DNA from 2 places in the Pseudomonas sp. TWP3-1 genome. Region 1 is predicted to be linked to the other one. Evidence: riboswitches for the same ligand, from Rfam matches in the RefSeq annotation. Region 1 holds a riboswitch; the other holds the start of a gene.
What was found. Region 1 has a riboswitch for cobalamin ahead of ACP7BN_RS02445 (ABC transporter substrate-binding protein). Riboswitches for the same ligand answer to the same signal wherever they lie in the genome.
Positions count from the first base shown of each region.

Region 2: linked by a shared signal. The riboswitch ahead of cobO (cob(I)yrinic acid a,c-diamide adenosyltransferase) and the one ahead of ACP7BN_RS02445 (ABC transporter substrate-binding protein) in region 1 are both predicted to bind cobalamin.

Region 1 is NZ_JAFCUQ010000001.1:516,426-521,217, forward strand. It holds gene ACP7BN_RS02435 (MFS transporter) at 1-892, shown strand, start outside; gene ACP7BN_RS02440 (LysR family transcriptional regulator) at 895-1,782, opposite strand; cobalamin riboswitch at 2,382-2,578, shown strand; gene ACP7BN_RS02445 (ABC transporter substrate-binding protein) at 2,719-3,744, shown strand; gene ACP7BN_RS02450 (FecCD family ABC transporter permease) at 3,753-4,757, shown strand; gene ACP7BN_RS02455 (ABC transporter ATP-binding protein) at 4,754-4,792, shown strand, end outside.
Region 2 is NZ_JAFCUQ010000009.1:216,576-221,367, reverse strand. It holds gene bluB (5,6-dimethylbenzimidazole synthase) at 1-572, opposite strand, end outside; gene ACP7BN_RS15065 (cobyrinate a,c-diamide synthase) at 569-1,984, opposite strand; gene cobO (cob(I)yrinic acid a,c-diamide adenosyltransferase) at 1,981-2,592, opposite strand; cobalamin riboswitch at 2,674-2,902, opposite strand; gene ACP7BN_RS15055 (hypothetical protein) at 3,068-3,652, shown strand; gene ACP7BN_RS15050 (PQQ-dependent sugar dehydrogenase) at 3,719-4,792, shown strand, end outside.

The sequences.
Region 1 (4,792 bases):
GCCGTCGTTGCCGTTCATGCTGTTGGGCCGCGCACTGCTGGGCGTGGCCCTGGGTGGGTTCTGGGCGGTAGCGATTGCCGTTGCCGGGCGTCTGGTCGAGCCGTCGAAAGCGGCCAAAGCCACGGCGCTGATCTTTGCCGGGATTACCTTGGCGACGGTGTTTGGCGTGCCGTTCGGGACGTTTGTCAGCACTCTGTTTTCGTGGCGTGTGTCGTTCGCGGTGGCGGCCGCTCTGGCGTTGATTGCACTCGTCGCGCAGGCGCTGACGTTGCCGTCATTGCCCTCCAGTGAAGGCTTGAAAATGCGCGCACTGTGGGCCTTTTTGTCGCGCAGCAACGCGCGTCGCAGCATGCTCTTGCTGGCTACCGTGGTGGCCGCGCATTTTACCGCTTACACCTACATCGCTCCATTCCTTGGACACGAGGCCGGTTTCTCGCCGAGAGAGACTACCGCGATTCTATTGGGCTTCGGGCTGGCCGGCATGCTCGCCAATTTCGCCATGGCCGGCACCATCACCACGCATTTACGCGCCTCGCTGGGCGCGGTGGTAGTGCTGATGGTGATCGCGCAACTGGCCTTGCCACAGTTGCAGGGTTGGAGCGTGACGTTGGCGGTGTTGCTGTGGGGCATCGCGTATGGGACAATTCCACTGGGCGTGAGCAGCTGGATGCAACTGACTTCACCGAAGTTGCCTGAGGCGAGTTCGGCGATGCTGGTGACCATGTTCCAGGTGGCGATTGCCTCGGGTTCGCTGGCCGGCGGGCTGGTGGTCGATCATGCCGGCGTGTCTGCAGTGCTGTGGCTGGCGGCGGCGATTGGCGCGCTCGGGCTGGTAGTGATGCTCAGCTTCGGCCTGAGCAAAGCGCCTATTGCCGAGACCCTGCAACGCTGATTTCAGCCCTTCAATATGTTGTCTTTGAAATAGTCGATCAACACTCGCAGCCTCGGTGCCGTCTGCTTCGACGCAGGCCAGAGCATCCACAGGTTGCCGGTGTGATCGGTGTAATCCCCCAGCACCACCTTCAGCCGGCCATCGGCCAACGGCTCGCGGATTGAAAAATCCGGCAGACACGCAATCCCCACCCCATCCAGTGCCAGGTACATCAGCGAGTCCGTCGTGGTGCTGGTCAATGCACGCGTCAGGTTTGGCTCGATGTGCGTATCACCGACGCGCAGCGGCCAGCGCTCGATCATCCCGGTCGCAGGAAACTTGTGCAGCAGGCACACGTGGCGACTCAGATCGTCCGGGTGCGCCGGCTCGCCATTGCGTTCGAGGTAGGCTGGGGACGCCACCAACTGCAATTGAAATCCGCCGAGCTTGCGCGCCATCAGCCGCGAGTCCTGCGGCGCGCCGGTACGGATCACTGCGTCGAAGCCTTCCTCGATCACATCGACCATGCGGTCGGACATGTCAAGGTCCAGCTCGATATCCGGGTAGGCGCGCATGAAACCGGCGAGCACCGGCATGATCAACACGTTCTGAATCGGCACGCTGATGCGCACCTTGCCACGCGGTGTAGCGGACAGTTCCAACAACTCCATTTGTGCGGCTTCGACTTCGCTGAGGATGCGTTTGCAACGGTCGAGAAACAGCTCGCCTTCGGTGGTCAGGGTCACGCTGCGGGTGCTGCGATGAAACAGCCGCACACCGAGGCGTTCTTCCATGCGCGCGACGCTTTTGCCCACCGCCGAAGCGGAGATCTCCAGCAAACGCCCGGCCTCGGTAAAGCTGCGGGTTTCGGCCACCTGAATGAAGGTGGTGATACCGCTGAGGCTGTCCATCATGGAAGGTGTGCTCGGTGCAGGGGGAGATCAGGCAGAGTAGATGTGCAAGGGCCATTTGCAAAGCGGAGGATTTTGGAGCGAGGGGATGCCAATCGCTAGCAGGCTAGTTCCCACAGTAGAACTGAGTACATCTCCAAGAGACTGCTCGTCTGTCAGGCCGCCATCGCTGGCAAGCCAGCTCCCACAGAATCTACAGCCACCCGAAAACCGCACTTCGCTTTCCACCACTCAACACAATGAGCGTTAGCTCGAGTACCGCTCTTGATCTCGAGCGCCCGTCGGCAGGCTGAGCGGAGGGATTGATCCGGGGGTGGGAGCGCAGCGACCGTTTGGCGCAGCCAAACACATCGAGAGGAGGTGCAGCGCAGCAAACCGGAGGCGATGCCCCCGGATCAATCCCGCAGCGAAGGAACCCGAGCCACAGCGAGGGCCGAACGTCAGGGTAAAGCCTTTTGGGTTACCTTTTCGCTGGGCCGGCATCCCGGCGTCTGGAAAAGGTGACCCGCCGTAAGGGCGGAATCCCAAGCAGCCATAACCGCAGCAACGGATATGCACCCACCGTTTCAGACATTTAACTCCCCCTCCATCGCCCGATCGACTACCATGCCGCCGCCGGTTTCCAAATGGGATTAATAGGGAATCCGTAGCGCCTCACGAGGCGTGAAACGGAACTGCCCCCGCAACTGTAGATGCCGAGCCTGCTCCTTTTCTGCCACTGGATTTATGTCCGGGAAGGCTTGGAGCGTGGCGACGACGCATCAGTCAGGAGACCTGCCGGCCATGCAATATCACTAACCGGCGGGGTGTCCGGGAAGGACATCGCTGCCGTGCGCAATTTCCTCTTCGACCGGCCCTACCCTGCTCCTGCGGCAGCGTTCGATGTGTTTCCAGTCCGTACCCCTGCTCCGTGTACGGTTCCAATGGAGATGCATCATGCTGCTGGCCCGCGTTACTGCGCTCATCACCGGACTTGGCGTCTGCGCCCTCGCCCACGCCGCCCCGACTCACTACCCGCTGACGCTGGAAAACTGCGGCAGCAGCCTGAATTTTCAGCATGCCCCGAGCGGCACCGTAACCGTCGGCCAGGCCGCTACCGAAATGCTTTACGCCTTGGATCTGGGCGACAAAGTGTTGGGCACTTCAGTCTGGTACAACGATGTGTTGGCCAAGTACCAAGCACAAGATCAGCGGATCGAACGGCTGGCCGACAACGAGCCGAGTTTCGAAGCGGTGATCGCCAAGCGCCCGCAACTGGTCGCGGTTGAACTGGAGTGGATGGTCGGCGCGCAAGGCGCTGTCGGCACCCGCGAGCAGTTTCACGAGCTGAAAATCCCAACCTACCTGATGCCCTCCGATTGTGAAGCGAAGAACAATCTGGTCGGCGCTGACGGCACACGTCTTGCCCCATTCCACATCGACAGCATTTATAAAAGCGTCAGCCAGTTCGCCGAGATTTTCGACGTGCAGGAGCGTGGCGAGAAGCTCAACGCCGACCTCAAGGCCAGCCTCGCCAAATCGATCGCCACGGCTAAACAGCACGAGCACCAACATGAGCAACAACAGGCCAGCGCATTGGTCTGGTTCTCCAGTGCGGAGCTGGAGGTCGATCCGTTCGTGGCCGGACACAAGGGTGTTCCCGAGTTCATGCTCGAGACGCTTGGCGTGCGCAACATCGTGCAGTCCGATGAAGAATGGCCAACTGTCGGTTGGGAAACCATCGCCAAGGCCAATCCGACCTTTCTGGTGATCGCACGTATGGACCGCCGGCGTTTCCCGGCAGATGACTATCAGAAAAAACTCGAGTTTCTACGCAACGATCCGGTCACGCGCAACATGGACGCAGTGAAAAACAACCGCATCATCATCCTTGATGCCATGGCCATGCAGGCCAGCCTGCGCATGTTCGATGGTCTGGAACAACTGGCCTCGGCCATCAACGGCTACGACCTGAGCAAATGACTGCGATCGTGTTGCGAATCCTGTTGGCGCTCGGCGTTTTGCTGATCGCCGTACTCGCCGGAGTGTCCATCGGCGAAACCGCTATCGCGCCGGGCGTGGTGTTGCAGACGCTGGCCAACAAGCTGTGGGCCGCGGGTTATGCGCTGGATCCGATTGATCAAGGCATCGTCTGGAATTATCGCCTGACCCGCGCACTGGTGGCTGCCGCGTGTGGCGCCGGACTCGCGACTTGCGGGGTGATCCTGCAATCGCTGCTGCGCAATCCGCTGGCCGATCCGTACCTGTTGGGAATCTCCGCTGGCGCCTCGACCGGCGCAGTGATGGTCACGCTGTTGGGCGTTGGCGCCGGTTTGATTTCATTGTCGGCGGGCGCGTTTGTCGGGGCCGTTGCGGCGTTCGGGCTGGTGATTCTGCTGGCGCGCGCCAGCGGCACCGCGAATGGCACCGGGCAGATTATTCTGGCCGGGATCGCTGGCTCACAACTGTTCAATGCGCTCACCGCGTTTCTGATCACCAAGTCGGCCAGCTCCGAACAGGCGCGCGGCATCATGTTCTGGCTGCTGGGCAACCTTAGCGGCGTGCGCTGGCCTTCGGTGTGGCTGGCGATGCCGGTGGCGGTGCTGGGCCTGGCGGTGTGTCTGTGGCATCGGCGGGCGCTGGATGCGTTTACCTTTGGTGCCGACTCGGCGGCTTCGCTGGGCATTCCGGTGCGCCGCGTGCAGTTTGTGCTGATCGGTTGCGCGGCGCTGGTGACCGCAGTGATGGTCTCGATTGTCGGCTCGATCGGTTTTGTCGGGCTGGTGATTCCGCATGCCGCGCGGCTGATGCTCGGCACCAGTCACGGTCGCTTGCTGCCGGCAAGTGCGCTGGGCGGCGCGGTATTTCTGATTGCAGCGGACGTGCTGTCGCGCACCCTGATCAAAGGTCAGGTAATTCCGGTTGGCGTGGTGACGGCACTGGTCGGCGCGCCGGTGTTTGCGCTAATTCTGATTGCCCGGAGAAACGCGCGATGAGCGTACTCAGTTGCTCCGATCTGGCGTTCAGGGTG
Region 2 (4,792 bases), on a different contig from region 1:
ATCGGCGCCGGATAGAACTCCTTGACCGGCCCGAGGCAAAGCACCGCCAACGGCTTGGCCCCGGCCGGCAAATTCAACAAATCAGCCAGCGCTTGCGGTTCGAACAGCGAGACCCAGCCCATGCCCAGCCCCTCAACGCGCGCGGCCAGCCACAGGTTCTGAATTGCGCAGGACAGCGAGGCCATGTCCATTTCCGGCAGCGTGCGCCGACCGAAAATATGCCGTTCGCGATCATCCATCAGCGCGGCGACCAGCACTTCCGCACAGTCGTTGATGCCTTCGACTTTCAGCGTCATGAACTCGTCGCTGCGCTCGCCAAGGGCTTCGGCGGTGCGCACGCGTTCTTCTTCGACGAGGGTTTGGATCTGCCCACGCAAGGCGCGGTCGCTGATGCGGATGAAGCGCCACGGCTGCATCAGGCCGACGCTGGGTGCCTGATGTGCGGCTTCGAGCAGACGCCGCAGCAAGTCAGGCTCGACGGTCCCGCCGCTGAAATGGCGCATGTCGCGGCGTTCGGCGATGGCTTTATAGACCGCTGCGCGTTCGGCTTCGGTATATGCGTTGTCGGTCATGGCCCCATCGCTGGCAAGCCAGCTCCCACAGTGGGCGGTGCAATACCTGACGAAACGCAATCCCCTGTGGGAGCTGCGGTGCGACGATTCGACTTGCCAGCGATGGCGGCCTCAAGGTCTGGTGTAAACAGAGCAGCGACAGCCACAGGATTCGACGGAAAATAAAAGTGCACGTAAGACGCGGTCATCCGCCCCTGCCGATAAACCGCTTCCGCACCGCGTCCGCCGTTGGGGCTGTGGCCTCGGGCAATCGGTGTCAGTTCGGTGGTGGTCAGGGAATGGTGATAAGTGTGGCCGCGCAGTGCGCCCTCCGGCAGTTCGACGTCCTGCAACGCCAGCGCCGCCAGGCGTTTCTGCATCGTCGCATCGCCGCGCAACAGGCCGACCAGTTCGGCGCGGGTGCCTTCGACATCAGTCAACGAATCGAGCAGATAGAGCATGCCGCCGCACTCGGCGAGCAGCGGTTTGCCGGCAGCGTGATGTTGGCGGATCGCATCGAGCATCGAGGTGTTCTGTGCCAGCGCGACGTGGTGCAATTCCGGGTAACCGCCGGGCAGGTACAGGCTGTCGGCCTCGGGGATTTGCGTGTCGCGGATCGGCGAGAAGAAGCTCAATTCGGCGCCCATTGCGCGCAGCAGATCAAGGCTGGCGCCGTAAGTAAAGGCAAAGGCTTCATCGCGGGCGACGGCAATCCGCACACCTTTGAGCAACGGTTCAACGATCAGCTCGTCTGGCACGGCGAATTCCACGGCTGGTGGCAGCGCTACCTCGCAACTGCTGGCCAGTGCGGCGGCAGCGGCGTCGAGGCGCACGTCGAGGTCATTCAGTTCGCTGGCCTGCACCAGTCCGAGGTGACGGCTCGGCAGTTCGATGCCGGTCTCGCGCGACAATGCGCCGTACCAACGCAGCCCTTCCGTCAGGCTGCCTTCAAGCAATTGCGCATGCCGCAGCGTGCCGACGCGATTGGCCAGCACCCCGGCAAACGGCAAGTCCGGCTGATAACGCGCCAGGCCCAGCGCCAGTGCGCCGAAAGTCTGCGCCATGGCGGTGCCGTCGATCACGCCGAGCACCGGCACACCGAAGTGCCGCGCCAGATCGGCGCTCGACGGCGTGCCGTCAAACAGCCCCATCACACCTTCGATCAGAATCAGATCGGCTTCGGCGGCGGCTTCCCACAGCAAGCGGCGACTTTCCTGCTCGCCGACCATCCACATATCCAGTTGATAGACCGGCGCACCGCTGGCGCGCTCGAGGATCATCGGGTCGAGAAAGTCCGGGCCGCATTTGAACACGCGCACCTTGCGCCCCTGATTGCGATGCAAACGAGCGAGCGCAGCGGTGACGGTGGTCTTGCCCTGACCGGAGGCCGGCGCGGCGATCAGTACCGCCGGGCAGTGACGTGGTTGCTTCAAAGTTCGACGCCTTTCTGCGCTTTGATCCCGGACTGAAAGGCGTGCTTGAGCATGCCCATCTCGGTGACCGTGTCGCCCATCTCGATCATTTCCGGCTTGGCGCCGCGCCCGGTGACGACCACATGCTGCATCGGCGGACGCGCCTGCAAATCGCTGAGCACTTGATCGAGATCGAGGTACCCGTGCTTGAGCGCGATGTTCAGTTCATCGAGCACCACCAGACCGATCGACGGATCGCGCAGCAGTTCACGAGAGACTTCCCAAGCGGCTTCGGCAGCGGCGATATCGCGCTGGCGATCCTGGGTTTCCCAGGTAAAGCCCTCGCCCATCACATGGAAGCGCACTTGTTCAGGGAAGCGGCGGAAGAACAGTTCCTCACCGGTGCTGTTGCGGCCCTTGATGAACTGCACCACGCCGCACTGCATGCCGTGGCCCATGGCGCGCGCGAGCATGCCGAACGCCGAGCTGCTTTTGCCTTTGCCGTTGCCGGTCAGCACCAGCACCAGGCCACACTCGTCCGGCGAATTGGCGATGCGTTCATCGATCACGGCTTTTTTACGCTGCATGCGCGCCAGATGGCGTTCGTCGCGCTCGGGGGAATCGGTCATGGGGGAGCTCTCCGTTGAGGCTGGATAACGGCGGGCAGGCACAAGAATAGACGGCAAAAAGCCTGGCATCGCCCACCGTGATGCCGCTGGATGGATCAGGCCGGTCTCCGGGCTCATGAGCGGCGCATTCGCCGGACTGCGCGCCTTCCCGCTTGTTCAGCAGTGGCATCAGACGCAGTTTTTACTCATTTACCGTTGCGGGGGCAGCGCCGGGATCGTGATCGGTCTTCGCTTGAAGACAATCCTCACCGGCTTCCCTGTTTCACTCTGTCGACGTACGTCACAGAGCACCTGAAACAAGCGGCGAAGGTTAGAGGGTTGGGGGTGGAGCGTCAATTAAAGAGGGGCGCGCGCGCGTAATAACTGCCGCCGATCAAATATATGCCGCCATTGTTGTGCCACACTCTCAGCAGTGATATCAAAGAGCCATGCTTTTACCCAAAAAAGCGCCATCACAATAACAAGGGAGTGCACCATGCAAGGCATGATCATCAGCAACCCGCGACTGGAGTTCCTGCGCCCGGTGCTGGAACGCTGGTTTGACTGTATCGACCGCTACAACGCCGTGCGTGGCGACAACGACACGCCCTACTGGCATGACGAAAAAGCCAACCTCGGCCTGCTCTCGGCCGCCGCATGGATGGCCGAACTGGTGACATTGCGCGACACCGCCACGCGCAAGCAGAACGAGGAAGGCGAGCGCAATGCCCGCGCCGATCTGTTTCTCGCCGGGGCCGAGAACCGCGCATTCATTCAGGCGACTCAGCGCTGGCCGCGAGTCAACAGCCTGAACCTCACTCAAGCCCTGGCGGATATCACCAGCGAAGCCAAGCGCATCAGCTACGCCAGCGATCTGAAACTCGGCTGCCTGTTCGTCGCCCCGCAAAAAGCCCAGCACAGCGCCAGCCCGGAAGAATTGCAGGACATGGTCGACGACCTGCAAAAGGAAAACACCTGCGCCGTGGCCTGGTATTTCCCCTACGCCTACCGCAAATTGCACAGCGACGCCGGCAACTATCATCCGGGCATCGCCGTGCTGTTCAAAGAGGCGCGCGGCTGAGCAGTTGAACCATCGGGCTTGTACGCTTCTCTATGATTAACAATGCATTCATAGGGAAGATCAGCAATGCGCAAGCCCCAGCTCGTTTTTGTCATCGCGCTCGCCGGAGGGCTCGCCGCCTGTGGTGAATCCTCCAGCCTGCAAGTCATCGACGGCACCGGCCCGTCACCGAAACTGCCAGAACCGAACAAAACCCTGATCCCGACGGTGAACATTGCCCCGGCAGTCGGCTGGCCGGCGGGGGCGAAACCGACCGCCGCCGCTGGCACTCAGGTCGCAGCATTTGCGGAAAACCTAGACCACCCACGCTGGCTGTATGTGCTGCCCAATGGCGATGTGCTGGTCGCGGAAACCAACGCGCCGCCCAAACCTGATGACGGCAAAGGCATTCGTGGCTGGGTGATGGAAAAAGTCATGGGCCGTGCCGGTGCCGGTGTGCCGAGTCCGAATCGCATCACCCTGTTGCGCGACGCCGATCACGATGGCGTGGCCGAGACGCGCACGGTGTTTCTGCAAAACCTCAACTCGCCATTCGGCATGACGCTGGTCGGCAACGATCTGTATGTCGCCGACACTGATCGGCTGCTGCGCTTCCATTACGAAGCCGGCGCCACCGAGATCAAGACCCAGCCGATCAAAGTCGTGGATCTGCCCGGCGGCACGCTGAACCACCACTGGACCAAAAACGTGATCGCCAGCAAGGACGGCAGCAAGCTGTACGTGACCGTAGGCTCAAACAGCAACGTCGGCGAGAACGGTCTGGATAAAGAGGAAGGTCGCGCGGCGATCTGGGAAGTGGATCGCGCCACTGGCAATCACCGCATATTCGCTTCGGGTATCCGTAATCCCAACGGCTTGGCCTGGGAGCCGCAGAGCGGAGCTTTGTGGACGGCGGTCAATGAGCGTGACGAAATCGGCAGCGATCTGGTGCCGGACTACATCACCTCGGTCAAGGATGGCGGCTTCTATGGCTGGCCATTCAGCTATTACGGTCAGCACGTCGATGTCCGCGTCGAGCCGCAAAACCCGGACTTGGTGGCCAAGGCGATCGCGCCGGATTACGCGGTCGGCCCACACACTGCTTCGCTGGGTCTGACATTCGCTGAAAGCAACACGCTGCCGGCGCAATTCAAGGAAGGC